Regions from separate parts of the Amycolatopsis sp. NPDC114505 genome, predicted to be linked through region 1. Evidence: riboswitches for the same ligand, from Rfam matches in the RefSeq annotation. Region 1 holds a riboswitch; each other region holds the start of a gene.
What was found. A riboswitch is a leader RNA that binds a small molecule or an ion and turns the genes downstream of it on or off. The one in region 1 is predicted to bind thiamine pyrophosphate.
Positions count from the first base shown of each region.

Region 2: linked by a shared signal. The riboswitch ahead of thiC (phosphomethylpyrimidine synthase ThiC) and the one ahead of ACZ7OU_RS13180 (thiamine ABC transporter substrate-binding protein) in region 1 are both predicted to bind thiamine pyrophosphate.
Region 3: linked by a shared signal. The riboswitch ahead of thiO (glycine oxidase ThiO) and the one ahead of ACZ7OU_RS13180 (thiamine ABC transporter substrate-binding protein) in region 1 are both predicted to bind thiamine pyrophosphate.

Region 1 is NZ_JBVKDV010000001.1:2,632,784-2,642,310, forward strand. Features, by position in the region: gene ACZ7OU_RS13145 (AAA family ATPase) at 1-2,067, shown strand, start outside; gene ACZ7OU_RS13150 (DUF1737 domain-containing protein) at 2,077-2,268, shown strand; gene ACZ7OU_RS13155 (AlkA N-terminal domain-containing protein) at 2,276-3,667, opposite strand; gene ychF (redox-regulated ATPase YchF) at 3,770-4,852, shown strand; gene ACZ7OU_RS13165 (hypothetical protein) at 4,849-5,199, shown strand; gene ACZ7OU_RS13170 (hypothetical protein) at 5,401-5,529, opposite strand; gene ACZ7OU_RS13175 (4a-hydroxytetrahydrobiopterin dehydratase) at 5,604-5,888, opposite strand; TPP riboswitch at 5,921-6,029, shown strand; gene ACZ7OU_RS13180 (thiamine ABC transporter substrate-binding protein) at 6,052-7,104, shown strand; gene ACZ7OU_RS13185 (ABC transporter permease) at 7,080-8,705, shown strand; gene ACZ7OU_RS13190 (ABC transporter ATP-binding protein) at 8,705-9,527, shown strand, end outside.
Region 2 is NZ_JBVKDV010000001.1:2,114,664-2,124,190, reverse strand. Features, by position in the region: gene pssA (CDP-diacylglycerol--serine O-phosphatidyltransferase) at 1-301, shown strand, start outside; gene ACZ7OU_RS10625 (AAA family ATPase) at 588-2,855, shown strand; gene ACZ7OU_RS10620 (LytR C-terminal domain-containing protein) at 2,898-3,518, opposite strand; gene ACZ7OU_RS10615 (DUF3263 domain-containing protein) at 3,515-3,823, opposite strand; gene ACZ7OU_RS10610 (peptide deformylase) at 3,978-4,556, shown strand; gene ACZ7OU_RS10605 (glycoside hydrolase family 15 protein) at 4,617-6,782, opposite strand; gene ACZ7OU_RS10600 (S1C family serine protease) at 6,983-7,894, shown strand; TPP riboswitch at 7,933-8,054, shown strand; gene thiC (phosphomethylpyrimidine synthase ThiC) at 8,048-9,527, shown strand, end outside.
Region 3 is NZ_JBVKDV010000001.1:2,100,160-2,109,686, reverse strand. Features, by position in the region: gene ACZ7OU_RS10565 (ion transporter) at 1-221, shown strand, start outside; gene ACZ7OU_RS10560 (MarR family winged helix-turn-helix transcriptional regulator) at 218-652, opposite strand; gene thiG (thiazole synthase) at 751-1,509, opposite strand; gene thiS (sulfur carrier protein ThiS) at 1,511-1,711, opposite strand; gene thiO (glycine oxidase ThiO) at 1,711-2,787, opposite strand; TPP riboswitch at 2,782-2,887, opposite strand; gene thiE (thiamine phosphate synthase) at 3,020-3,685, shown strand; gene ACZ7OU_RS10535 (hypothetical protein) at 3,687-4,418, opposite strand; gene ACZ7OU_RS10530 (threonine ammonia-lyase) at 4,565-5,515, shown strand; gene ACZ7OU_RS10525 (MFS transporter) at 5,512-7,038, opposite strand; gene ACZ7OU_RS10520 (GntR family transcriptional regulator) at 7,081-7,836, opposite strand; gene ACZ7OU_RS10515 (SIS domain-containing protein) at 7,985-9,031, shown strand; gene ACZ7OU_RS10510 (N-acetylglucosamine kinase) at 9,028-9,527, shown strand, end outside.

The sequences.
Region 1 (9,527 bases):
GCTCCGCAACGCGCCGAGTGGGCCCAGGAGGTCGCGGCCGCGCGGCGGGCCGCCGGGGTCGCCGTGGAGGCCGAGCTGCTGGACCGGCGCACGGCGGAGCTGGCCGAAGCCGAGCAGGCGGAGAAGGCCCGCGGCGCGGACCTGCGGGAGTTCGGCACCCGGGCCACCGGCGACCTCAAGGCGCGGGCGGCCACCGCGCGGGAAGAGGCCGGCGCGGTCGCGGAGCTCGTCGCCGAGGCCGAACAGCAGCAGCTCGACGTCATGCGGCGCGACGACCGGAAGCTGGCCGCCGTCACGGCCGGGCAGCAGGTCGAAGAACTGACGACCGAGCTGGCCGCCCTCCCCGGCCAGCTGGCCAAGCTGCGGGCGGACGCCGTCAAAGCGGCCGAAGCCGAGGCGAAGCTCGAGGGCGCCAAAGCCAAAGTCGACGAGCTGAGGACCTTCGCGCGTGACGCGGCGGAGCTGCCCGAGGCGCGAGCGAAGGTCGAGCGAGGCGAGGCGAAGCTGCGCGAGGTCGTCGACACGCATCAGGCGGCCCGGCAGCACCGGCTCGACCTGCGCGAGCGGCGGCTCGACGGGATGGCGGCCGAACTGGCCGCCGCGTTGCCGGCCGGCGCGCCGTGTCCGGTCTGCGGGTCGGCCGAGCACCCGGCGCCGGCGAACCGGGATGTCGAACTCGTCGACCCGGCCGAGGAACGCGCCGCCGAGGAGGCCGAACAGGCCGCCGATGCGATGCGGCAGCGGGTCGTCGTCGCGCTGGAAGAGGCGAAGGCGCGGCTGGCGGGCCTGCTGGAACGGCTGGGCGAGCGCACGGCCGAGTCGATCACCGCCGAGCTGGCCGAAGCCCGCGCGTCGGTCGCTTCGCTGACGCAGCAGGCGGCCGGGAAGGCGAAGCTCGGCGAACAGGTCGTCCTCCTGGAACGCGACCTGGAGCTGCGGACCGAACGTCGCCGCCGGGCCGAGCAGGCGGCGACCGAGGCCACGACCGACGTCCGGGCCCTGGAAGAACGGCTGGCCGAGCGTGAACGCCGGCTCGTCGCCGGGCGCGGTGAGTTCGCGGACGTCGGTGCCCGGCGGGAGCACCTGGTCGGGCTGGCCGAGGCTCTGGAAGGGGTCGGCGAGGCCCGGACGGCCGTCGCGGGCGCCCGGGAGCGTGTCGCCCAGCAGCGCGCGCTGGTCGAGACGGCGGTCGAGGCGAAGGGGTTCGCGTCGCTGAAGAAAGCGCGAGCCGCGATGCTGCCGGACGAGCAGATCGAGAAGCTGGAGCAGGGCATCGCCGAGGCCGAAGCGGCCGCGGCGGGAGCGCGGGCGCTGCTGTCCGAGCCGGACCTGTTCGGGATCTCGCCGGACGACGTCGCGGACGTCGACCGCGCGGCCGACGCGGCTCAGCTGGCGCGGGCGCGGGCCGACTCCGCGTACGCGGCGCTGCGGGTGGCGACCGCTCAGCACGAGGAGCTGACCCGGCTGGCGGGCCTGCTGCGCAAGGCCCTCGCCGGCCTCGCACCGGCCGAAGCGGCGTACGCCGAGCTGCGCGCGCTCGCGGACGTCGTCAACGGGCGCGGGCAGAACAGCCGGAAGATGTCACTGCGGTCGTACGTGCTGGCGGCGCGGCTCGAAGAGGTGGCGGTCGCCGCCACCCACCGGCTGCGGACGATGAGCCAGGGGCGGTACTCGTTCGTGCACTCGGACGCGGCCGGCGCCCGCGGCACCCGCGGCGGGCTCGGCATCGACGTCCTCGACGACTACTCGGGCACCATCCGCCCGGCGAAGACGCTGTCCGGCGGCGAGTCGTTCCTCGCGTCGCTGGCACTCGCGCTGGGGCTGGCCGACGTCGTCGCCGGGGAGACCGGCGGCGCGCTGCTGGACACGCTGTTCGTCGACGAGGGTTTCGGCACGCTGGACGCCGAGACCCTCGACGTCGTGATGAACATCCTCGACGAGCTGCGCGCGGGCGGCCGGGTGGTCGGCCTGGTGTCCCACGTCGAGGAGCTGCGGCAGCGCATCCCGACAAGGCTGCGGGTCCGCAAGTCCCGCACCGGCTCGACAGTGGAGGTGCGCGCCGGTTGAGTGGAAGTCATGACCGACCAGCCGCCGAACGGCCTGCCCCGCTACCGCCTGCTCACCGGCCCGGACGACGCGAAGTTCTGCCACCGCGTCAGTGAGGCGCTCGACCTCGGCTACCGCCTGCACGGCTCGCCGGCCGCGACGTTCGACGGCACCCAGGTGATCGTCGCGCAGGCCCTCCTGTGGCACGGCGAGCAGGGCTGACGTCGCGTCAGGCGGCCTGCCGGAGGTACATCCCGGCGTAGGAGCACCACGGCGTCCACTCCCGGGCTCGCTCGGGCAGTGAGTCCGGCGGGATGCCCAGTGCCCCGGCGCCACGCCGGACGGCGAGGTCCGCGGCCGGCAGGATGTCCGGTGCGCCCAGTACGCGCGTCAGCACGGAGTCCGCGGTGGCGCCGTCGATCCCGGGGCACGCGAGCAGTTCGGCGCGCAGCTCGGCCGCGTCGCGGCCGACGTGCACGTCCAGGCGCCCTTCGGTCAGCGCGGCGATCCCCGCGTGCTCGGGCATGACAGCCGCGAGCCGGTCCGCCGACGGGAACAAGCGCGTCACGCCCCACTCGCCCGCCACTTCCTCGCCGAGCGCCGCGGGAACCCGGTCGCCGAGCAGGGCGCGGACCACCAGCTCCGCACCGTCGACGGTGCCCGGGACGCGGATCCCCGGTACGGCCGTCACGACCCGGGCCAGCGCCGGGTCGGCACCGAGGACCCGGGTGACCGCCGCGGGGTCGGCGTCGAGGTCGAGTAGCCGCCGCACCCGGCTGACCGCGCTGCCGAGGTCTCGCAGGTCGGTCAGCAGCAGCTCGCAGCGCACGTGGTCCGGCTCCGGCGTCAGCCGGACGACGCCGGTGCCGTGCGCGAGCCGCAACGTCCGCGCGTAGGACGTCGACGTCACCTCCTCGACACCGGGAACCGCGTGAGCCGCGAAGAAGCGAAGCAGCCCGCCAGCGTCGAAAGGCGGCCTGAACGGCAACCGCAGGCTGAGGCGCGTCCCGCTCACGTCGCCGTGGCGTCCACGTCGAGACGCGGCGAAGGCGCGAAGCTGCGATGGCGTCGTCGCGAACACCTCGCGGATCGTCTCGTTGAACTGCCGGACGCTGGAGAAGCCGGCCGCGAACGCGACGTCCGTCAGCGGCAGCCCCGACATCTCGATCAGCAGCCGGGCCGAGTGCGCGCGGTGCGCCCGGGCCAGCGCGAGCGGGCCCGCGCCCAGCTCGGCGGTCAGCACCCGGCCGAGCTGGCGTTCCGAGTAGCCGAGCCGCCGTGCGAGGCCCGGGACGCCTTCGCGCTCCACGGTCCCGTCGGAGATCAGGCGCATCGCCCGCGCCGCGAGGTCGGCGCGCACGTTCCAGTCCGGCGAACCCGGCACGGCGTCGGGCAGACAGCGGCGGCAGGCGCGGAAGCCGTTGGCCTGCGCGGCGGCCGACGTCGGGAAGAAGCGGACGTTGCGCTCCTTCGGCGTCGACGCCGGGCAGGACGGCCGGCAGTAGATACCGGTGGTGCGCACCGCCATGATGAACTGGCCGTCGAAGCGCGGATCGCGGGCGGTGACCACGCGGTAGCAGCGCTCGGCGTCCCGCCAGAGTGCGAGCGTTTCGGTGACCATGGATCCGAGCATGCCAGCAGGTCAGCGCGGTCGCTGGCGGAAATCCGACGCGGCGTTGGGCGCTTGGGCCCCGGTCGGGCGCGGCACGTAGACTGCGGGATCGTGAGTCTGACCCTCGGTATCGTCGGCCTGCCCAACGTCGGCAAGTCCACCCTGTTCAACGCGCTGACCCGCAACGACGTGCTCGCCGCGAACTACCCGTTCGCGACGATCGAGCCGAACGTCGGCGTCGTGCCGCTGCCGGACCCGCGGCTGGACAAGCTGGCGGAGCTGTACAAGTCGGAGAAGATCGTGCCGGCTGTGGTGTCCTTTGTGGACATCGCGGGCATCGTGAAGGGTGCCTCCGAGGGCGCCGGGCTGGGCAACAAGTTCCTCGCGAACATCCGTGAGGCCAACGCGATCTGCCAGGTCATCCGCGTGTTCGACGACCCCGACGTGATCCACGTCGACGGCCGGATCGACCCGATGAGCGACATCGAGACGATCAACACCGAGCTGATCCTGGCCGACCTGCAGACCCTCGAGAAGGCCGTCTGGCGCCTGGAGAAGGAAGCGCGGACCAAGAAGGAAGCGAAGCCCGCGCTCGAGGCCGCGCAGAAGGCGAAGGAAATCCTCGACAGCGGCCGCACGCTCTTCTCCGCGCAGAAGGACGTCGACCTCGAGCTGCTTCGCGAGCACAGCCTCCTCACGACGAAGCCGTTCCTGTACGTCTTCAACGCCGACGAGGCGATCCTCACCGACGATGCCCGTCGCGAGGAGTTGGCCAAGCTGGTCGCCCCGGCGGACGCGGTGTTCCTCGACGCGAAGGTCGAGGCGGAGCTGCTGGAGCTGGACGACGAGGAGTCGGTGCGCGAGCTGCTCGAGTCGGTCGGCCAGCCGGAGCCGGGCCTGTACGCCCTGGCCCGCGCGGGTTTCCACACGCTCGGCCTGCAGACGTACCTGACGGCGGGCCCCAAGGAATCGCGCGCCTGGACGATCCCGAAGGGCGCGACCGCGCCGCAGGCCGCGGGCGTCATCCACACGGACTTCGAGCGCGGGTTCATCAAGGCGGAGATCGTCTCGTACGACGACCTGATGGACAACGGCTCGATGGCGGCGGCCCGCGCGGCGGGCAAGGTCCGCATGGAGGGCAAGGACTACACGATGGCCGACGGTGACGTCGTGGAGTTCCGCTTCAACGTATGAGCCGTCCGCTGACGCCGCGCGAGCGGGAGGTGCTGACCTTCCTGCTCGCCGGCGACGTCCCGGGCGCGGCCGAACTGCGGGCGCAGGCGGAAACGGCCTGGGTCACCGGCCGGTGTGGCTGTGGGTGCCCGACGATCGACCTCGCGGTGGACGAAGAGCTGCCGGCGGCCCGGCTCACCGAGCGGGTGGTCGTGGAGGCGGACGCGCCCGACGGCGGGCTCATCGTGTTCACCGACGACGGGCGGCTGTCCGGCCTCGAGTACTGGACCACGAGCGACGAGGTTCCGGAGGAGCTCCCGTCCGTGGATCGGATCGAGCGCCCGGAGACGAGTGCGCCGCCGCTCTGAAGATCAGGGCGACGGCGCGGGGCCGACTCAGCCGAGGAGGCCCATCAGCGCGATCGCGATCAGCACCACCGCGGGGGCGAGGGCGTTGATCCAGGCGCGCTGGGCGGCGGTGAGGGGGGCGGTGGCGGTGCTGTTCATGGCGCTTCCTAGGGCCGAAATCCGATGCTTCCGCCCTGCTCAGCGCGCTGATCTTGCCGTTTGTTAGCGGCTGTGATCGAACTCACCGGCATCCGGGTGACGACGGCCCCGGACCGTGAACCAGAGCACACCTCCGGCCGCCGCCACCATCGTCGCGAATGCCGCCGTGCCTACCACGATCGCCTGCGTCATAGCCGTCTCTCCTAGCAAAGTCGTTTACCGAGAGACGTCGAAACCGCGGAAAAGTGCACTCCGCGTAACCGGGATCACAAAGAAGAAAGCACCGCGTCGATCTCCGACGCCAGTGAGAAGTCCTTCGCCGTCAACCCGCCCGCCGAGTGCGTGCTGAGACGGAACGTCAGCGTGCGCCAGCGGATGTCGATGTCCGGGTGGTGGTCGGCGGCCTCGGCCAGCACCGCGACGCGGTCCACCACCTCGATCGCCTGCGGGAAGCTCGCCAGCTCCACCTCGCGGGAGATGACCTTCCCGGACCTGGTCCAGTCCGCGCTCAAGCGTTCGTCGGCCTCGGAGTCGCTCAAGATTTCCGTCATGTCTCCATGGTCGTACGTCCTGGACTACGCTGCACGGTTGCCACGGGAGTCCGGTCGAGCCGGGCTGAGAGGCGGGGTCACCCGCGACCGTTCGCACCTGACCGGATCATGCCGGCGAAGGGAGGGCTTTCCCTCCTCGTCCGGCGAAGTGCAGGAGGGGTAGATGAAACGCAGGGCTGTGCGCGCCGCGACGGCCATCGCCGTCGTCAGCGCCGTCGCCGCGGGGTGCTCGCTGTCGGACGGTGACGGTGCCACGCAGCAGACGCCCACCGTCACCCTCGTGACGCACGACTCCTTCCTGGCGCCGCAGGAGGTGCTCGACGCCTTCCAGAAGCAGTCGGGCATCAAGGTCTCCGTGCTCAAGCAGGGCGACGCCGGCTCGCTGACCAACAAGCTCGTGCTGACGAAGGCCAACCCGATCGGCGACGTCGCGTACGGCGTCGACTCGACCTTCGCTTCGCGCGCGCTCAAGGAAGGCGTCTTCGAGCCGTACACCAGCCCGGAGGCCGACCGAGGGCCGCAGCGCTACGCCGTCGACCCCGAGCACCGGCTGTCCGCGGTCGACGTCGGCGACGTCTGCGTCAACGTCGACACGAACTACTTCACGAGCAAGGGCATCGCGGCACCGGCGTCGTACGACGACCTGGCCGACCCGAAGTACAAGGACCTGCTGGTCGCTGAGGACCCGGCGACGGCGTCGCCCGGGCTCGCGTTCCTCCTCGGCACCATCGCGAAGTACGGCGAGGCCGGCTGGAAGGACTACTGGACGAAGCTGAAGGTCAACGGTCTCAAGGTCGTCAGCGGCTGGGAAGAGGCCTACACCAAGGACTTCTCCGGCTCGTCCGGCAAGGGCCCGCGCCCGATCGTGGTCTCGTACGCCTCTTCGCCGGCGGCGGAGGTCGGCGACGACGGCAAGCCGCGCACCAAGGCGCTGCTCGACACCTGCTACCGGCAGGTCGAGTACGCGGGCGTGCTGGCGAACGGCAAGCAGGCCGAGAGCGCGCGCAAGGTCGTCGACTTCCTGCTCTCCCAGCAGTTCCAGGCGACGGTGGCGGCCAACATGTACGTCTACCCCGCGCGCCAGGGCGTCGACCTGCCCGCGGGCTGGGCGCAGGTCGCGCCGCTGCCGCAGAAGCCGCAGGCGCTGACGGCGGACCAGGTCCAGGCCGGACGCGAGAAGTGGATCGGCGAATGGCGCACGCTCGTGCAGTCGTAGCCCCGCCAAGGACGCCCCGCGGCCTCGGCCTGGCGCTGCTGGGTCTGGTCCCGATCGGCTTCCTGGTGGTGTTCTTCGCGTGGCCGGTGCTGGCGATCATCGGCCGCGGGTTCGCCGCGGGCGGCCTCGACGTCGTCCTCGGCGACGCGCGGACCTGGCAACTCGCCGCGTTCACGGTCGGCAGCGCGGCGGCGTCGACCGTCGTCGCGGTGCTCGCCGGGCTGCCGGTGGCGTTCCTGCTGGCCCGGGTGAAACTGCCCGGCGTCGGCCTCGCGCGGACGCTGGTGCTGGTGCCGTTCGTGCTGCCGACCGTCGTCGTCGGCCTGGCGTTCCGGGCGCTGTGGCCGGACGGCGGCGTGCTGCCGATCGTGCTGGCCAACGCGTTCTTCAACGTCGCCGTCGTCGCGCGGACCGTCGCCGGGCTCTGGGCCCGGCTGGATTCGCGCACGACCGACGCCGCCCGCGCGCTGGGCGCGTCACCGTGGCGGGCCTTCCGCTCGGTGACGCTGCCCGCGCTGGCGCCGGCGATCGCGTCCGCCGCGGCCGTCGTGTTCCTGTTCTGCGCCACCAGCTTCGGGGTGGTCCTCATCCTCGGCGGCGCGAAGTACCGGACCCTCGAAACCGAGATCTACCTGCGGACCGTCGACCTCCTCGATCTCTCCGGCGCGGCGGCGCTGTCGCTGATCCAGTTCGCGGCCGTGGTCGCCAGCCTGGTCCTCGGCGGGCTGGCCCGGCGGCGCAAGGACGGCGCCAGGATCGGCGTCGGCACGTCCCGGCGCCCGCGCGGCGGCGAGTGGCCGGTGGTCAGTGCCGCGGGTGTCGTGCTGGCCCTGCTGCTGACGCCGATCGTCGCGCTGCTCGTCGAGTCGGTCTCCACTTCCGACGGCTGGAGCTTCGCCGGTTATCGAGCGTTAACAAGCACCGGGGAGAAGGGCGCACTGCAGGTGTCCGGCTGGGACGCGGCGGTGAACTCGCTGAAGGTGGCGATCGACGCGACGCTGCTCGCGATGGTCGTCGGCGTGCTCGCGTCGGTGGTGCTCGTCGCGCTGCGCCGGTCGCCCGCGAAGGCCGCTCGCGGCGTGGGCGAGACCATGGACGCCGTGCTGATGCTGCCGCTCGGGGTGTCCGCGGTGACCGTCGGGTTCGGCTACCTCGTGACGCTCGACGCGCTGCCCGGCGACCTCCGGACGTCGCCTTACCTGGTCCCGCTGGCCCAGGCGCTGGTGATCATCCCGCTGATCGTGCGGATGGTGCTGCCGGTGCTGCGCTCGGTCGATGTCCGATTGCGGCAGGCGGCGTCGACGCTCGGCGCGAGCCCGCTGCGCGTGTGGCGGGAGATCGACCTGCCGCTGACGCTGCGGCCGCTCGTCGCCGCGGCCGGGTTCGGGTTCGTCGTGGCCCTTGGCGAGTTCGGCGCGACGAGCTTCCTCGCCCGGCCGACGTCGCCGACGCTGCCGGTCGCGATCGCGTCGCTGATGGGACGGCCGGGGGAGCTGAACAACCAGATGGCGTACGCCGCGTGCGCGCTGCTGATGCTCGTGACGGTGCTGGCGGTCGCGTTGATCGACCGGCTGGGACGCGGCCGGGTGGGAGAGTTCTGATGGCGCTGTCGGTGCGGGACCTGACCGTCCACTACGGATCGTTCGCCGCGGTGCGCGACGCGCGGCTCGACATCGCCGACGGCGAGGTGCTGGCCCTGCTCGGCCCGTCCGGCTCGGGGAAGTCGACGCTGCTGCGCGCGATCACCGGGCTGGAGCCCTCGGCCCGCGGCTCGGTGAGCTGGGACGGCGACGACCTCGGCGCGGTGCCGGTGCACCGGCGCGGGTTCGGGCTGGTGTTCCAGGACGGCCAGTTGTTCGGCCACCGCGACGTCGCCGCGAACATCGCGTTCGGCCTGCGGATGCACGGCGTACCCCGCGCGCAGTGGGCCCCGCGCGTCGCGGAGCTGCTGGCGCTGGTCGGCCTCTCCGGCTTCGAAAAGCGCCGGGTGACGGAGTTGTCGGGCGGCCAGGCTCAGCGGGTGGCGCTGGCCCGGGCGCTGGCGCCGAAGCCGCGCCTGCTGCTGCTGGACGAGCCACTGTCCGGTTTGGACGCCGGCTTGCGCGAGCAGCTGGCCATCGACCTGGCGGACCTGTTGCGCCGCAGCAAGATCACGGCGTTGCTGGTCACGCACGACCAGGAGGAGGCGTTCACGCTGGCCGACCGGGTCGCGGTGCTCGACGCCGGCGAGGTCCGCCAGGAGGGCGCGGTCCGGCGCGTGTGGCGCAGCCCGGCGGACGACGACGTGGCCCGGTTCCTCGGCGTGACGACGTTCGTGGACGGCGTCGTGGCCGGCGGGGTCGTGCACACCGAGCTGGGAGACGTCGCGCTGCCGGACGTCGACGACGGCCCGGTGCGGCTCGGGCTGCGGCCGCACGCACTGC
Region 2 (9,527 bases), 520 kb from region 1:
GATCGCGGCGATGATCCTCTACCTGGCGCACATCCCGTACTCGGTCTACCGGCACCGCTGGCTGGCCGCGCACCCCGAGGCCTGGACGGTCCCGCCGCGCGAGCGCCGCGCGATCCGCCGGGCCTCCCCGCGCCGTCTCGGCCTGCGACGCCCGCTGCGCCGCCGGGTGGCGGGCGCGGCGATGCGCGCGGTCCGCCTCCCCCGCACTGGCGAGCCGATGCGCACCCCCCGCGAAACCTCCCAGAACGGCAACGGCCAGCGCCGCCGCTCCTGGCGCCAGATCGGCCTCCGCCGCAAGTAGCCGTGTCGACCCGCCAATCACGCGTGATGCCCTCCCAATCACACGTGATGCCTCCCCAATCACGCGAGATGCCCTCCCAATCACGCGAGATGCCCTCCCAATCACGCGAGATGCCCTCCTGGTCACGCGAGCCGACCGGGCCGGTACGGCGTTCACGCGTGATCAGCGGGGCATCACGCGTGATTGAAGGGGCATCACGCGTGATCAGGCGGTCGACACGCGTACTTGAACGGACGACACGGGTTCTCGGCTCCTGGACGGCCGCCGGATCGCTAGGGTGAACGGCGTGAGCCACCCGCAGATCACGCTGACCGTCCGGCACACGCCGTCCGCGCTGGACACGCGCCGCGGCGTCGTCCGGCTGCACCCCGAAGTCCTCGACGCGCTCGGCCTGCGGGCCTGGGACGCCGTGCACCTCACCGGGGCCCGGGTCAGCGCCGCCCTCGCCGCGCCCACCGACGAGGCCGACGTGCCCGGCATCGTCCTCACCGACGACGTCACCATGTCGAACCTCGGCGTCACCGAGGGCGCCGAGATCGTGGTCGCGCCCGCCGACGTCGCCGCGGCCAAGACGGTCACCGTCGCCGGGTCGCGGCTGGCCAGCGTCTCGGTCAGCCCGCACATGCTGCGGCTCGCCCTGATCGGCAAGGTGCTCACCGTCGGCGACGCCGTTTCCCTGCTGCCGCAGGACCTCGCGCCGACGCCGGGGTCCGACCCGGCCGGCCTGCGCGGCCAGCTGTCCCGGGCGATCGGCGCGACCTGGACGAACGAGCTGCTCACCGTCACCGCGACCGAGCCGGCCGGCCCCGTCGCGGTCGGACCGTCCACTGTGGTCGTCTGGCGCGACGGCGCACGCCCCGCGCCCGAGCCCGCCGCGCCCCGGACGGCGACCGCGCTCGTGCGCACCTCCGCCGTCACCGCGGCCGAGGAGTGGATCGACGCGGAGATCGTCGAAGACGAGGTGGTGCTCGCGGAGGCCGTCGAGCCGGTCGTGCCGCTGGCCGACCTCATCGGTGCCGAAGCGACCGCGCGCAAGCTCGCCGAGTGGTTCGACCTGGCGTTCCACCGGCCCGAGCTGCTGGCCCGGCTGGGCGCGCCCGCCCACCTCGGCGTCCTGCTGTCCGGCCCCGAGGGCGTCGGCAAGGCGACGCTCGTCCACTCCGTCGCGAGCGAGTCCGACATCCGCGTGGTGCCGGTGGCCGCGCCGAACCTCGCGGTCCTGGACCCGAACGTCGCGGTCGCGCGCCTGCGCGAGGCCATCCGCGCGGCGGAGGGGCCCACGGTCCTGCTGCTCACCGACGTCGACGCGCTGCTGCCCGCGGCCACGCCGCCGCCGGTCGCCACCGTCGTGCTGGAGGAGCTGCGGACGGCGCTGCGGCGCGAACGCTTCGCCGTCGTCGCGACGACCGCCCGCGCGGAGTCCGCCGACCCGCGGCTGCGCGCCGCCGACCTGCTGGACCGCGAGCTCGGCCTCGCCCTGCCGGACGCGAAAACGCGCCGCGAGCTGCTGAACGTCCTCCTCCGCGACGTCCCGCTCGACACGGGCATCGACTGCGGCGTCCTGGCCGAGCGGACGCCGGGGTTCGTCGCCGCCGACCTGATCGCCCTGCGGCGGGACGCGGCCCTGCGCGCGGCCCTGCGCCAGCGGGAGGCCGACGAGCCGCGGATCTCGCAGCAGGACCTGCTGGACGCGCTGGCCACCGTCCGCCCGGTCTCGATGTCCACTTCGGACAACCTGGCCACCGGCGGCCTGACCCTGGACGACGTCGGCAACATGGTCGACGTCAAGCAGTCGCTCACCGAGGCGGTGCTCTGGCCGCTGCGCTACCCGGACTCGTTCGCCCGCCTCGGCGTCGAACCGCCGCGCGGCGTGCTGCTCTACGGCCCGCCCGGCGGCGGCAAGACCTTCCTGGTGCGGGCGCTGGCCGGCACCGGCGCGCTGAACGTCTTCGCGGTCAAGGGCGCCGAGCTGATGGACAAGTGGGTCGGCGAGTCGGAGCGCGCGGTGCGGGAGCTGTTCCGCCGGGCCGCCGAGGCCGCGCCGTCGCTGATCTTCCTCGACGAGATCGACGCGCTCGCCCCGCGCCGCGGCCAGTCGTCGGACTCCGGCGTCGCCGACCGTGTGGTCGCGGCGCTGCTGACCGAGCTCGACGGCGTCGAGCCGATGCGCGAGGTCGTCGTCCTGGGCGCGACGAACCGGCCGGAGCTGGTCGACCCGGCCCTGCTGCGGCCGGGCCGGCTGGAGCGGCGCGTCTACGTGCCACCGCCGGACGCCGAAGCGCGGACCGCGATCCTGGTGGCCAGCTCGAAGAACACGCCGCTTGCCGCCGACGTCGACCTCGCCGAGGTCGCGTCCACTCTGGACGGTTACTCGGCCGCCGACTGCGCGGCGCTCATCCGCGAGGCGGCGCTGACGGCGATGCGCGAGTCACTGGAGGCCCGCGAAGTCACGGCGGCGCACCTGGACGCGGCGCGCAAGACGGTCCGGCCGAGCCTCGACCCGGCCCAGCTCGCGGCGCTGGAGGCTTACGCGAAAACCCAGGTCGGCGAATGAAAAAGCGGCCGTCACCCCCGGGTGACGGCCGCTCTCCCAAGCTCAGCTGCCCTTGTGGCCGGCCTGGTACTCCTTCGTCACGATCACTATCACGCCCGGGCTCGCGCCCTCGATCCCCGGGAAGCGCGGCTCCGCCTTGATCCCGAACTCCTGCGCGAGCTGCTTGGCCGCGGCTTCCTCGTCGGTGCCCGGGCGGTAGAACGCCGTCGTCGTCGGGATGGTGCCCTGCGAGTAGTTGCTGACCTCGTTGATGGTCCAGCCGCTCCCGCGGAAGTCCTCCGCCGCGCGGTCCGCCAGGCCCTTGATCGTCGAGTTGTTGAACACCCGGACGGTCACCCACTTGTTGCCCGCCTGGTGGTCACCGGGCTGCCCCGGCTGGCCGGACGTCGGCTGGCCCGGCGTCGGCGTAGTAGGCGACGGCGGGGTGGGCGACGTCGGGTTCGTCGAAGTCGAGGACGGCGGCGTCGTCGAGGTCGACCCCGGCGGGGGCTGCGACCCGGTGGAGCTGCCCGGCGAGCTGGGCGCCCCGCTCGGCCCGGCTTCGTTCGACCCGTCACCACTCAACGCGGACACGCCGCCGATGACCGCGGCGATGATGGCCACCCCGATCAGGACGACGCCCGCGGCCTTCATCGGCCGGGACATTCCCGAAAACACACTCATTTCAGCTCGATCCCCAGTCGCCGGGCGCCACGCTTGCGCTGGCGGGCGGCGCGCGTCTTGCGCAGCCGCTTCACCAGCATCGGGTCGGCTTCGATCGCCTCCGGCTTCTCCAGCAGCTTGTTGAGCAGCTGGTAGTAGCGCGTCGCGGACAAATCGAAGCGTTCGCGGATGGCGTTCTCCTTCGCCCCGGCATGTCGCCACCACTGGCGCTCGAAGACGAGGATCTCGACCTCGCGTTCGGTCAGGCCGGGCACGGGCTTCGGCGGCGACGGCTGCGGCTCAGCCATCGACTCCGCGGCGTCCATCCGAGTCCCTCTCAATCGGGCGTATGGCGAATCAGACCTAGCTCTTCCGCGGGCGCCATTCAACCACGGAAGCGCACGCCGACGTGGGCATCCGCGTCGGCGCGTCACGGTCTGATGCAGGTCTACCAGAGGGGTCCGACTAAACTGCGTGGTCGTGACCATCCACCCCATCGTGATCGCCGGCGAACCCGTGCTGCACCAGCCGACTCGGGAGATCACCGAGTTCGACGAGAAGCTGCGCACGCTCACCGACGACATGTTCGAGACGATGTACGCCGCCGAAGGAGTCGGTCTCGCGGCCAACCAGATCGGCCTCGACCTGCGGGTGTTCGTGTACGACTGCCCGGACGACGAGGGCGTCCGGCACAAGGGCCTCGTCGTGAACCCCAAGCTCGAGACGTCGGAGATCCCGGAGACCATGCCGGACCCGGACGACGACTGGGAGGGCTGCCTGTCCGCGCCCGGCGAGTCGTACCCGACGGGCCGCGCGACGTGGGCGAAGGTGACCGGCTCCGACGTCGAGGGCAACCCGATAGAGGTCGAGGGCACCGGCTACTTCGCGCGCTGCCTGCAGCACGAGACCGACCACCTCGACGGCTTCATCTACCTCGACCGCCTGGTCGGCCGGCACGCGCGCGCGGCGAAGAAGATGCTGAAGTCCAACAAGTGGGGCGTCCCGGGCAACTCGTGGCTGCCGCCGAAGACCCCCGAGGACGACGGCGCCGTCCTCTGACCCGCCCCGGTCGTGAGTGAGAAACAGGGTTAGAACACTGTTTCTCACTCACGACGGGGTTCAGCAGCCGAGGAAGTGGCAGCGGACCACCTGCGGCGTCTCCAGCGTCGAGCCCGCCTTGACGTCCTGCGCGAGCCGGACGTACTGGGCGTGCGTCCAGGCCAGCGGGGTCGCCGAGTTGTTCGGCGTGCCCGTCGCGAAGCCCGGCTGCCCCGACGGCGCGTTCTCGTCCCACACCTGCTCCGGCATGGTCTCCGCCGAGCTGCTCACCCGGCCGAGGTCACGCAGCCGCCGCGCGGCCGACGCCCGGTCGCCGAGCGTCAGCTCGTACTCGCCGCGCTCGCCGGCCAGCAGCGGCCACAGCCGGCCGAACGTCGTGCGGCTCTCGGCCGGGAACGTGTAGTCCCACGGCGAACCGTCGGCCTGCTCGCCGTAGCCGTCCTTCGTGTAGCGGTGCCAGAACTGGCCGGTCGGCGTGGTGAACGCGATGTCCTTGTCGGTGACCTTGATGCTGTTGCGAACCACCGGGTCGTCCGCGCGGTAGATGCCGAGCCGGACCAGGTCGAGGAAGCCCGCGTCGGTGACGGCGCGCTGGTCCATCGTGACGCTCGAGTTGCCGAGGTTGTACGTCGTCCCGGCGTTGGCGTTCGCGTCCTTGGTCAGCCGGACGAAGTACGGGTCCTTCGACAGCGGCCCGTTCGTGGTGATCGTCTGCTTCGGCAGGTCGGCCTTCATCTTGTCTGCCGCCGCGAGGTAGCGCGCGGCGTCCGCCGGAGCTCCGTTGTGCGAAGCGATGTCCGCGGCGCAGACGAGCCCGGCGATCACCGACGCGATGGTCGACGGGGACCAGCCGTCCTGCTCCTCCCAGCGTTCCTGCTGGGTGTACGGCGCCCGCTGCCCGTTCGGGCCCACGTACCCGAGGATGAAGTCGGCGGCCTTGCGGACGCCGGGCCACAGGTCGTTGCGGCCGAGCTGCTGGGCCAGCACGATCGGGAAAGCGGTTTCGTCGAGCTGGATCGACGTCCAGTACGGCACGCCGTCGACCCGGCTGTTCTGCGGCAGGTGCCCGTCGGCCTGCTGCTGGGTGCCGAACATGTACGACACCGAGCGGTTCGCGGCGGCCGTGTCGCCGCCGGCGGCCAGGCCGGTCGCGATCTGGTAGAGGTCACGCGGCCAGACCAGGTGGTAGGTGCCGGACGGCGACCACTCCGGGTCGTTGTTCCCGAAGCGCCACGGCATGCTCGGCGACGCGATGAAAGCGCCAGGGTGGTGCTTGTCCTCGCTCGCGGCGAGCGTCAGCATCGACGCCTTGTAGAGGTCACGCTCGGCGTCGGTCTTCAGCGACGACGGCGGCTTGCTCACCCCGCGCAGGTACTGCTCCCAGCCGCGGTCGTACGCGCGGGTGATGTCGCGGACGCCGCGTCGCTGCGACGCCTGCGCGCTGCCGAGCGCGTCGGCGGCCTTCGCGCCCATGCCGAGGGCGAGGGTGACGTGCCGGTTCCGGACGCCGTCGGCGCTCGTCTGCCCGGTCAGCAGGACGTTGCCCTTGGCGGCGGTGTCGTACTGCGCCAGCTTGAAGGTCTTCGTGAGCTGCGTGTTGCCGTCGGACGAGCCCGCGTAGCCGACGCTCGTCTTCGTGAACGCGGGCTTGGCGGTCAGCGCGGCGGCGTTCGTCGCGTCCTGCGCGGTGACGGCGTCGCCCTTGCGCGCGGCCGAGTCGTCGGAGCCGTCGTTGGTCAGGTCCGGGTCGGCGACCGCGTAGAGCTGGTACGGACGCCCGGTGAGCGACTGGAAGTCGACGTCCACCAGCACGGTCGTGGCGGCCGGGTCGGTGACGTAGGTCTTGCGCAGCCGCCAGCGGTGCTGGTCGTCGGTGATCGTCTGCTCGTAGGTCAGGCTGTCGTCGTCGGTCCGCCGCACCTGCTGCGCCTTCTCGGCGTAGTCGAGGTCGGCGAAGCCGCGGCCATCCGTGACGACGAAGTTCATCGACCGGACGCTCGGCGTCGACAGGTCCGGGTAGTAGACCTCGGACATCTGGCCGCCCTGGAGCGTGAACCAGACGTTGCTGGACCGGTCGTGAGCCGTGCCGAAGCCGGTCTTGTTCGCGGGCAGCCAGCTGGGATGGGTCCCCGGAGCGCCGGGAGCCTCTCCCGCGGCCGCCGCGATCCCCGGGACCAGACCGGTGACCAGCAGCCCGGCGAGGGCGCCGAACATGAGTTTTCGCATATCAACCCCACAGAAAGTCACTTCTGCACCGTTACAGAAGCGCCTGGAAGTGTCTCGCCGATCCTTCACCGGCGCATGGTCCGATCCGGTGAACCACTGACCGTCACTGGTCCGCCCGGCCGGTTCTCCAGCAGCGAACGGACTTCGAGCGCTTTCCGGCGCAGACTTGTAGTACCTGCAACGGTGTAATCGAGGTGCTCATGGAAGACGCGATGGACGCCTACTCGCGTGCCGTCAGCACGGTCGCGAAGACCGTCACCCCGCACGTCGCCGGGGTCCAGCTCGCGCGCGGCAGCGGCTCGGCCGTCGTCTTCGCTGCCGATGGCCACCTGCTGACCAACGCGCACGTCGTCGACGGCAACCGAAAAGGCGTCGCGACCTTCGCCGACGGCAGCGAAGTGCCGTTCGACGTCGTCGGCGCCGACCCGCTGTCCGATCTCGCGGTGCTGCGGGCGCGCGGCGAGACACCGTCGGCCGCTCAGCTGGGCGACGCCGACCAGCTCGTCGTCGGGCAGCTCGTCGTGGCCATCGGGAGCCCGCTCGGCTTCTCCGGCACCGTCACCGCGGGCGTCGTCAGCGCGCTCGGCCGGGCGCTGCCGGTGCGCCACGGCCGCGCGGGGCGCGTGATCGAAGACGTCATCCAGACCGACGCCGCGCTCAACCCGGGCAACTCCGGCGGCGCGCTCGCCGACTCCGCCGGCCGCGTCGTCGGGATCAACACCGCGGTCGCCGGGTTCGGGCTCGGCCTCGCGGTGCCGATCAACGCGACGACCCGGCGGATCATCGACACCCTCGTCGTCGAAGGCCGGGTGCGGCGCGCGTACCTCGGCGTCGTCGGCGTCCCGGCGCCGCTGCCGGACGACATCGCCGAGCGCACCGGGCAGAGCGCCGGGCTGAGGGTGCACGAGGTCGTCTCCGGCGGTCCCGCCGACCGCGCGGGCCTCAAGGCGGGCGACCTCGTGCTGACCGTCGGCCGCACCCGCGTCTCGGACGCCCAGGGGATCCAGCGCCAGCTGTTCGCGGAAGTGATCGGCACCGCACTGCCGATCACCGTGCTGCGCAACGGAGCCATGGTCGACGTGTACGCCACTCCGGCCGAGTTGGTCGGGTGACTTGAGTATCGCGCTCCGGCGTGGCATGGTCGGTGGCACAACACCAACGCGGGAGCTCGCGCCATGGCGGGCTGAGAGGGTGACTTGCGTTTCGCAGGCGTCACCGACCGCATGAACCTGACCGGGTAATGCCGGCGTAGGGAGTGAAAGTCGTTGACGACGCTCGAAAACAAGGACGTCTCCGTCACCACCGGACCGATCACCGGTTCACACAAGGTGTATCACCAGACCGAATCCGGCCTGCGTGTTCCCGCACGCCGGATCGACCTCTCGAACGGCGAACACTTCGACGTCTACGACACTTCCGGCCCGTACACCGACCCCGAAGCATCGATCGACGTCCACAGTGGACTGCACCGGCTGCGCGCGGGCTGGGCCGACGGGCGTGAGCACAACACCCAGCTCGGGTGGGCCAAACAGGGTGTCATCACGCGGGAAATGGAGTACGTCGCCGCCCGCGAACGGGTTTCCGCGGAGTTCGTGCGCGCCGAGGTCGCGAGCGGCCGCGCGGTGATCCCGGTCAACCGCAAGCACCCCGAGTCCGAGCCGACCATCATCGGCAAGAACTTCCTGGTGAAGATCAACGCCAACATGGGCAACTCGGCCGTCTGGTCGTCGGTCGAGGAAGAGGTCGACAAGATGGTGTGGGCGACCCGCTGGGGCGCCGACACGATCATGGACCTTTCGACGGGCAAGCGGATCCACGAGACGCGGGAGTGGATCATCCGCAACTCACCGGTCCCGGTCGGCACCGTGCCGATCTACCAGGCGCTGGAAAAGGTCGACGGGGAACCGGAAAAGCTGTCGTGGGAGGTCTACCGCGACACCATCGTCGAGCAGTGCGAACAGGGTGTCGACTACGTCACCGTGCACGCCGGCGTGCTGCTGCGCTACATCCCGCTGACCGCTCGGCGCGTGACCGGCATCGTCAGCCGCGGCGGCTCGATCATGGCCGCGTGGTGCCTCGCGCACCACCAAGAGTCCTTTTTGTACACGCACTTCGAGGAGCTCTGCGAGATCCTCCGGCAGTACGACGTCACGTTCTCCCTCGGCGACGGCCTGCGCCCCGGCTCGATCGCCGACGCCAACGACCGCGCCCAGTTCGCCGAGCTGGAGACCCTCGGCGAGCTGACGCACATCGCGCGCTCGCACGACGTCCAGGTGATGATCGAGGGCCCCGGCCACGTGCCGATGCACAAGATCAAGGAGAACGTCGAGCTCGAGGAAAAGCTCTGCGGCGAAGCGCCGTTCTACACCCTCGGTCCACTCGCGACGGACATCGCGCCGGCGTACGACCACATCACGTCGGCCATCGGCGCGGCGCAGATCGGCTGGTACGGCACGGCGATGCTGTGTTACGTCACGCCGAAGGAGCACCTCGGCCTGCCGAACCGCGACGACGTCAAGACCGGCGTGATCACGTACAAGATCGCCGCGCACGCCGCCGATCTGGCCAAGGGCCACCAGTACGCCCAGGAGTGGGACGACGAGCTGTCGAAGGCGCGCTTCGAGTTCCGCTGGAACGACCAGTTCAACCTGTCGCTCGACCCGGACACCGCCCGCTCGTTCCACGACGAGACGCTGCCCGTGGAAGCCGCCAAGACCGCGCACTTCTGCTCGATGTGCGGGCCGA
Region 3 (9,527 bases), 530 kb from region 1:
GGATCTTCTTCGTCGTCTACATCCTGGTGTCGAGCTTCGCCGTGCTGAACCTGTTCATCGCCGTGGTCGTCAGCGGCATGGAGGACGAGCTGCGCCAGGACATCCGCGAGGAAGAGGCCAAGCAGGCCGCGACGCAGGCCGAAGCCAACCGGGAGATCCTCGAGGAGCTGCGCGCCGTCCGCGCGGAGCTGGCCGAGCTGAGGCGGGAGCAGGCCGCTTAGCGGTCCTCGTCCGCGATCAGCGCCTCCAGCGCCGGGAGCGCCGTCGTCAGGGCCTCGCGGTGCTCGGGCGTCAAGCGGTCGAGACGCCGGTTCAGCTCCTGCACCCGCGTCGACCGGACGCCGGACACGAGCCGCTCGCCCTCCTCGGTCGCCTTCGCCAGCCACGCGCGGCGGTCGACGGGGTCGGACTCGCGGCTGACGTAGCCCGCCTCGACGAGCGACGCGATGATCCGCGACATGGTCGCCGCGGCGACGCCCTCCTTCGCGGCGAGGTCGCCGAGACGCAGCTGACCGGAGATCACCAGCGTCGCGAGGGCCGAGATGGCGCCGTGGCCCGGGCCGGGTACCCCGGCCTGCCGCAGTGACCGGGACAGCCTGCCGACGGCGAGGTACAACCTGCCCGAGACGTCCTGGACGGAGGTGCTGGTCACGGCTGGCTCCTTCTGCCCTTGCCCCGCCGCGGGTGCGCCGGAAAGTGCCGACAACCTTACGGGTTCGCGGTGCACGTTCGGCGTTAAGGCACCCGTGTTCACCGGGGTGGACTCGATGCCTGCGCCCAGAACCGCTGCGGCACGCGCCCGGCGCTGCGGGCCAGGTGACCGGCGACGACGGCCGAGCGCATCGCCGCGGCCATCCGTTCGGGGTCCGTCGCCCGGGTGACGGCGGTGGACAGCAGGACGGCGTCGCAGCCGAGCTCCATCGCCAGCGTCGCGTCGGACGCCGTGCCGATTCCGGCGTCCAGGATCACCGGGACGCCCGCCCGCGAAACGATCAGCTCGATGTTGTGCGGATTCCGGATGCCGAGGCCGGTGCCGATCGGCGCGCCCAGCGGCATCACCGCGGCGCAGCCGGCCTCTTCGAGGCGCAGCGCGAGCACCGGATCGTCGTTCGTGTAGGCGAACACGGTGAACCCGTCGGCGGCCAGCCGTTCGGCGGCGTCGAGGGTTTCGATCGGGTCCGGGAGCAGCGTCCGGTCGTCGGCGTGCACCTCGAGCTTGATGAGATCGGTACCGAGCGCCTCGCGCGCCAGCTGCGCGGTGAGCACGGCTTCGGCGGCCGTGCGGCAGCCCGCGGTGTTCGGCAGCAGCTCGATGCCGAGCCTCTTCAGCAGTTCGAGGACGCCGGAGCCGCCCTCGGCGTCGGCGCGGCGCATGGCGACGGTGGTCAGCTCGGTGCCGGACGCGACCAGCGCGCGTTCGAGCACGGCGAGGTTCGCCGCGCCGCCGGTGCCGATGATCAGCCTCGACGACAGCTTGTGCGTGCCGATGACCAGCGGTTCTTCGTCCATTTCAGCCTCCCTGGACCGCGGTGAGCACGTCGAGTGCCGCGCCCTTGGGCACGGCGGTGGCCGCCCAGTCGCCGCGGCGGACGACGACGCCGTCGACCGCGACGGCGATGCCGGGCCGCTGGCCGCCCGACGCGTCGAGGACGTCGGCGACGGTCGCGCCGTCCGGGAACTCCGTCCACGTCCCGTTGAGCTTGATCTCCATCACACGTGCTCCTTTTGGTGCAGGCGGGCGGGCGAAGCCGCTTCGACGCCTTCGGGCGGCTTCTCACCCTCGAGCCAGGCGAGGACGGCGTCCGCGGTCACGGGGGCCATCAGCAAGCCGTTGCGGTGGTGCCCGGTGGCGGCGAAGACGCCGTCGTCCAGGACACCGACGTACGGCAGCACGTCCCGACTGCCGGCCCGCAGGCCCGCGGCGGTCTCGACGAGCTCGTACTCGGTGATCGCGGGGAAGACGCGCTCGGCGCCCTCGATCAGCTCGCGGACGCCGCGCGCGGTGACGGCCCGGTCGAAGCCCGCTTCGTACTGCGTCGCGCCGAGCACAAGCTCCTGGTCGCCGCGCGGGACGAGGTAGATCGGGCGCCCCTCGACGACGGCCCGCACGGTGCGCGACGGCGGCGGCAGGCAGCCGCGGCGCGGTTTCAGGCGCAGGATCTCGCCCTTGAGCGGGCGGACGGCGTCGGCGAGCTGCGGGTGCAGCCGCCCGGTCCAGGCACCCGCGGCGAGCACGACGGCGTCGGCGTCCGGGATCCGTTCGACGCGCTCGCGGACGAACCGGACTTTGTGGTTGACGCAGGCCGCGTACAGGGCGTGGAGCAGTTTCCGGTTGTCCACGGCCAGGTCGCCGAGCACGTGGAGTCCACTTCGGACGGACCCGACCCCGGGTTCGAGCCGCTTGGTCTCCCGGCTGGTGAGCCGTTCGGCCGCGCGGCCGAGCGAGTGCAGGTGGGCGGCGAGGATGTCGAGGTGCCCGGCGTCGGCGCTGTCGAACGCGACGACGAGCGTCCCGTGCTCGGCGAGTCCGGGGTCGACGCCCTCCTGCGCGAGGTCGCTGGCGAAGCCGGGCCAGCGACGTAAAGAGGCTTCGCCGAGCGTGAGGACGTCCTCCTCGCCCGGCCAGGCCTCGGTGACCGGGGCGAGCATGCCGCCGGCCAGCCAGGACGCGCCACCGCGGACGGGTTCAGGGTCGTAGAGGGTGACTTCGCGGCCGGTGCGCGCGGCTCGCCAGGCCGCGGACAGGCCGATGACGCCGCCACCGACGACGGCCAGGGTGTTCGTCATGGGAATCACGCTCCCTGCGCCGGCATGACCCGGATCAGGTTCCACGGTCGGAGCGGCAGCTCCCTCTCAGCCCGTCCCTCGGGCTCCCGTGCGGACCCGTCCACCCTACTGTGCCGTTGGTTGATAATCCAACCGCAGCCACGGCCGGATGACTTTCGCGGCAACGGCACTTGCCGTTCGACGGCCTGCCTGCTTTGGTCGGATTATCAACCGCCGAGGTACGGTCGCCGCTATGCCCGCCCTCTCCGGTGACAAGATCCGCGCCCGCCTCGACGCCGCGCGCCTGTACCTGTGCACGGACGCCCGCACAGCCCGCGGCGACCTGGCCGCGTTCGCCGACGCGGCGCTGGCCGGCGGCGTCGACATCATCCAGCTGCGCGACAAGACCGGCGGCTCTCCGCTCGAGGCCGCGGCCGAGATCGCGGCGCTGGAGGTGCTGGCCGAGGCGTGCGCGCGCCACGGAGCGCTGCTGTCGGTGAACGACCGCGCGGACGTAGCGCTGGCGGTCGGCGCGGACGTGCTCCACCTGGGCCAGGACGACATCCCGGTCCCCCTGGCCCGCCGCATCCTGGGCGACGAGGTGGTCATCGGACGCTCGACGCACTCCGTCTCGCAGGCTTCGGCCGCCGCTTCGGAGCCGGGCGTGGACTACTTCTGCACGGGCCCGTGCTGGCCCACGCCGACGAAGCCCGGGCGCACCGCGCCGGGGCTGGACCTGGTCCGCGCGACCGCGTCTTCGGCTCCCGCACGGCCGTGGTTCGCGATCGGCGGAATCGACGGCCCGCGGCTCCCGGAGGTTCTCGAGGCGGGAGCGTCGCGGATCGTCGTCGTCCGGGCGATCACCGAGGCCGAGGACCCCGAAGCCGCCGCGCGAGAGCTGCGGGCCCGCCTTCCCTGACCTACGGGGTCGGGGTGGTCGCCGCGCCCTGGCTGGTCGGCGGGGCCGACGTCGTCGGCTGCTGGGCCGTTGTGCTCGGGGTCGTCGGGGTGGTCGTCGGGGACTGCGACGACGTCGTCGGCGGGGTGGTCGTCTCCGTGGTCGTCGACGGCGTGTTCGTCGGTGAGTCCTGCGTGTCGTTCGTCGAGGTCGACGGCGTTGTCGACGGGGTCGGGTCCGTGGTGCCCGACCCGCCGCCGAAGATCTTGCCGATGCTCGAGCCCGTGCCCGCCGCCACCTTGCCGCCCGTCGCCGCCTCGACGCCGACGATCGCCAGGATCGCCACCGCGAACGCCACCACGCTCGTGCCGATGATCAACGGCCAGCGCAGCTTCCGCAGCCGCGAAGGCTCTTCCTCGGGCGGTGACTCCGGCCGCGGCAGCCGCACCGTCGGCTGCTCGGCCAGCTCGCCCTCGGAACCGGTCCCGCCACGCCGGCGGATCCCCGACGTCGCCAGCTGCCGGGCCCTCGCCGCCGCCGCGCGCGTGCGCTGCAGCGAGCGCAGGTACACCTCGCCGCCGACCGTCGTGATCACACTCGCCACGCCCGCGCCCACGACGGTCCCCGCCACGCCGAGCGTCGATCCCAGCAGTGCCGCCGTCACCGCCGCCAGTGCCGCTGCCATCACCTGCGCGATCCGCAGGCCTGACTTCTCTTCCTTCGCTTCGGAAGCCGCTGCGTTCTCCTTGCTCATGATCCCGATCCGGTAGTAAGTCTTCTCCCCTGTCCAACGTCTAAGGCGCGCGAGGAACTCCCCGCGTTGCCGTGACGTGAGGAGGACCACTCCGTCTGTCCACAATAGACACTCCGGGCCGAACACTTTCTTGACATACTCGGCACATGGAACTGGTGACGATCTCAGACATCGAGGCCGCGGCGAAGCGCGTCCAGGGTGTCGCCGTGCGCACGCCCCTGCTGCTCCAGACGTGGGACCCCCGCGGAACCCTGTGGCTCAAACCCGAAAGCCTGCAACCGGTCGGCGCGTTCAAGGTGCGCGGCGCGTTCAACGCGATCGGTTCCCTCGACGAGCTGCAGCGCTCCCGTGGCGTCATCGCTTACTCGAGCGGCAACCACGCGCAAGCCGTCGCTTACGCCGCGCAGCAGTACGGCGTGCCCGCGGTGATCGTCGTGCCGGACATCGCGCCGCGGATCAAGGTCGAGGCCACCCGCGCGTACGGCGCCGAGGTGATCGAGGTGCCGATCGGCGAGCACGAGGCCAAAGCGCACGAACTGGCCGCCGAACGCGGGCTGACCCTCGTCCCGCCCTTCGACGACGCGGCGATCATCGCCGGACAGGGCACGACGGGCCTCGAGATCGCCGAGGACCTCCCCGACGTCGAGGTCGTGCTGGTGCCGGTCAGCGGCGGCGGGCTGGCGTCCGGCGTCGGCACCGCCATCAGGGCCCGCGCCCCGCACGCGAAGGTCATCGGCGTCGAGCCGGCGCTGGCCGGCGACACGACCGAGGGGCTGCGCCTGGGCCGTCAGGTCGACTGGCCGCAGGCGGACCGCGCCCGGACGATCGCCGACGGCCTGCGCGCGCAGCCGTCGGAGCTGACCTTCGCACACCTGAAGGAGGTCGTCGACGCCATGGTCACGGTCTCCGAGGACGAGATCCGCGAGACCATGCGCACGCTCGCCCGCAAGGCCCGGCTGGTCGCCGAGCCCAGCGGCGCGGTGGCGACGGCGGCGTACCTGTTCCACGCCGAAGAGCTGCCGGCCGGACGCACGGTCGCCGTCGTCTCGGGCGGCAACGCCGACCCGGCGATGTTCGCGGAGATCCTCGCGGGCTAGGAACCGGCGACCGGGGTCCCGCCGCCGCGGACGTGCGTCGGCGGGCCCTCGACACCGCAGTGGTAGCACTCGCCCAGGTGCGGAGACTCGTCGGCGGCCGGGGGCGGAGGAGTCGGGGGCGCGAGCACGCCGTTGTGGATGCCCAGCGCGATCAGCCCGCCGGCGATCGCCAGCGCCGCGCAGATCACCAGCGCCATCCGCCAGCCCGCGGTGAGCGCCACCGGGTCGGCGTACGCCTCGCCGGTCAGCCCGGCCGCCGCCGGCAGCACCGCCACCGCCAAGAGCCCGCCGGACCGCGCGATGGCGTTGTTGACCCCGGACGCGACGCCGGCGAAGCGGTCCGGGGCCGCGGCGAGCACCGTCGCGGTCACCGGGGCCACCACCGTCGCCAGGCCGAGCCCGAACACGACGACCGCCGGCAGCACCGCGCCGAGGTAGGACGCGCCGGGCGCAATGCGCAGCATCAGCAGCATCCCGATGCCGACGACGATCGGGCCGACCACCAGCTGCGCGCGCGGCCCGATCCGCTGCGCCAGCGCGCCCGACCGGCCCGACAGCAGCAGCATGACCACCGTGAGCGGCAGCCCGGCCAGGCCGGACGCCGTCGGCGAGTAGTGCAGCGACACCTGCAGCTGCATCACCAGCAGCATCATCACGCCGCCGAGCGCCGCGTACATGGCGAAGGTCAGCACGTTGGCCAGGGTGAACGTCCGGTCGCGGAACAGCGACGGCGGCACCAGCGGCTCGCGCGAGCGGTGCTGGACGACGACGAACGCGGTCAGCCCGGCGATCCCCAGCAGGCCCGCGACCAGCACGATCGGGTCACCGATGCCGCGTCCCGGCGCCTCCACCAGCGCGCCGGTGATCCCGGCGAGGCCGAGCGCGCCGAGCGCCGCGGCGCCGAAGTCCGGGTGCCCGGTCGCCTCCGGGTCGCGGGACTCGGGGACGAACTTCCGGGCCATCAGCACGACGACGACCGCGATCGGGACGTTGATGAGGAACGCGAGCCGCCACGACCAGACCTGGACGAGGAAACCGCCGAGCAGTGGTCCGGCGGCCGCGGCGATGCCGCCGAGCCCGGACCAGGCGCCGATCGCGCGGGCGCGGGCGTCGTGCGCGAAGGACGACTGGAGGATCGCGAGCGACCCCGGCGTCAGCAGCGCGCCGCCGATGCCCTGCAGGATCCGCATCGCGACCAGCATCTCGGTGGACACGGCGGCGGCGCACAGCCCGGAGGCGACGCCGAACCAGACGACGCCGATGAGGTACACGCGGCGCCGGCCGTAGCGGTCGCCGAGCGAGCCGGCGACCAGGATGAGCGCGGCGAGCGCCAGCAGGTAGCCGTCGAGGATCCATTGGAGCCCGGCGACGGAGGCGTTCAGCTCGGCGCCGATGCGGGGCAGGGCGACGTTGACGATGGTGCCGTCGAGCATCGCCATGCCCGAGCCGAGGATCGTGGTGGCGAGCACGCCGCGGGCGGCGTGCGTCCCCCATCGGATCCCGGTGTCTTCGGTGGCAGTCACCCCGCAACTCCACCTTGCGCGGTGATCGCCGTCAACACCGGGTCAGGGCATCAGCGTCGTGACGAACTTGTACCGGTCGCCGCGGTAGACCGAGCGGGCGTACTCGACCGGCTTGCCGTCCGTGGCGAACGAGTGCCGGGTCAGCCGGAGCACCGGCATGCCGACGTCGGCGCCGAGCATCTCCGCCTCTTCCGGACCGGCGAGCGACGTCTCGATCGACTCCTCCGCGCGTTCGAGTTCCACGCCGTAGTACTCGCGCAGAACGGCGTACAACGAACCGCCCGCCGAGACGTGCTTGCGCAGCCCGCGGAATCGGCCGGCCGGCAGGTGCGAAGTCTCCAGCGCCATCGGCTGCGAGTCCGCCAGTCGAAGCCGTCGAAGGCGAAGAATTTTCGCACCAGTACGGATTCCGAGCAGTTTCGCGAGATCGCCCTCGGCCGGGAGCTCCTCGAGCTCCAGCAGCTTCGAAGACGGCTTCAGGCCTTGGCGCCGCATGTCCTCGGTGTAAGAGGACAACTGCAGCCGCTGCGCGAGCTTCGGCTCGGCCGCGAAGGTGCCTTTGCCCTGCACACGGTGCAGGCGGCCCTCGGCGGTGAGGTCCGCCAGCGCCTGGCGCACGGTGGTGCGGGAAACCGTGAACTCCCCGGCGAGCGCGCGTTCGGTCGGGATCGGCGACCCGGGCGGCAGCACGTCCAGGAGGTCGAGGAGGTGCTGTTTCAGCGCCCAGTACTTGGGCTCGCGCTGCCCGCGCATCCCGGCGACGGCACTCGCCTCGCCCGTGGTGGTGGTCTCCAACATGCCCGACTCCCTATGTCTTCCCTCATTGCGCGCCACGTCCCCAGAAGAAACGTACCCTTTTCCCCAAACGCGCCGCCCCACTAAGATTGGTCTAGACCTGACCGACGCCGCCTGAGTCCGGTACATAATGCCGGAGGTGGAGAGGAAAATGATGACCGAACAACGGCCCGGCGAGCACATGGCCGCGGAGATCGCCCAGCAACCGGACGTCCTGGCCGGACTGGTGGGGCGTCAGGCGGAAATCGCCGAGGTGGCGGAAAAGATCTCACAACGGCCCCCGCGCTTCGCTTTGCTCGCCGCGCGTGGATCGAGTGACCACGCAGCGTTGTATGCGAAGTACCTGATCGAGGTACTGCTCGGCCTTCCGGCTGGTCTTGTCTCCCCGTCCACGGCGACGCTGTACGGCGCGCGGCCCGATCTGCGGGACGTGCTGTTCGTCACGGTCAGCCAGAGCGGTGGTTCGCCCGACCTGATCGAGGTCACCGAAACGGCGCGCCGCCAGGGCGCGCTGACGGTGTCCGTCACCAACACCCCGGACTCGCCGCTGCGGGCGGCGTCCGAACTGGGCGTCGACATCGGCGCCGGTCTCGAGAAGGCCGTCGCCGCGACCAAGACGTACTCGGCGACGCTGATGGCGCTCTACCTCCTGATCGACGCGGTGCGCGGCGGCAAGGCGGCCGACGCCGAGAAGATCGGCGAGCTGGCGCAGCAGACCCTCGACGGTGCGGCCGAGGGCGTCCAGCGCGCGGTCGACCGGTACCGCTTCGTGGACCGCGTCCTCACCACCGGCCGCGGCTACTCGTACGCGTCGGCGCTGGAGGGCTCGCTGAAGCTGGCCGAGACCAGCTACCTCGCCGCCCGCGCGTACAGCGGCGCGGACCTGCTGCACGGCCCGGTCGCGGCGGTGGACGGCGAGACCGCCGTGCTCGCGGTGACCAGCAAGGGACAGGGCGGCCAGGCGATGCACGAGGTCCTCGAGGCCGTCGGCAAGCGCGGCGCGGACGTCCTCGCCGTCGGTTCGGCCGCCTCGGAGGTGCCGGCGGCGCTGCGCATCGACGTCGCGCCGACGGTCGAGGAGCTCGCGCCGATCCTGGAGATCCTGCCCATCCAGCGGATCGCGCTCGGCCTGTCCCTCGCCCGCGGCGGCGACCCGGACAGCCCGCGCGGCCTGCTGAAGGTGACCAAGACCAGGTGACCTTCGCGATCGGCGTCGACGCCGGCGGCACGTCGACCAGGGCCGCACTGGTCGACGCCGCCGGCGTCGTGCTCGGCACCGGGCGCGGCGACGGCGCCAACCCCAACGCGCACGCGCCCGAGGTCGCCGCGGGGCGGATCGCCGACGCGATCGCCGAAGCGCTCGGCACCCGCGATCCGGGCGACGTGCGGGCGTGCGTCGTCGGCATGGCCGGGGTCAGCAAGCTCAGCGACGTGCGCGTGGCGGCGGTGTTCGACGCGGCGTGGGCGCGGATAGGGCTCACGGGCGTGCGGGTCGTGGCCGACGCCGAAGTGGCGTACGCGTCCGCGACGTCGGCGCCGGACGGGACCGTGCTCGTCGCCGGGACCGGTTCCATCGCGGGCCGGATCCGCAAGCGCCGGCTGGCCGGCACCGCGGGCGGCTACGGCTGGCTGCTCGGCGACGAAGGCTCCGCGTTCTGGCTCGGCCGCGAAGCCGTCCGATCCACTTTGGAGGC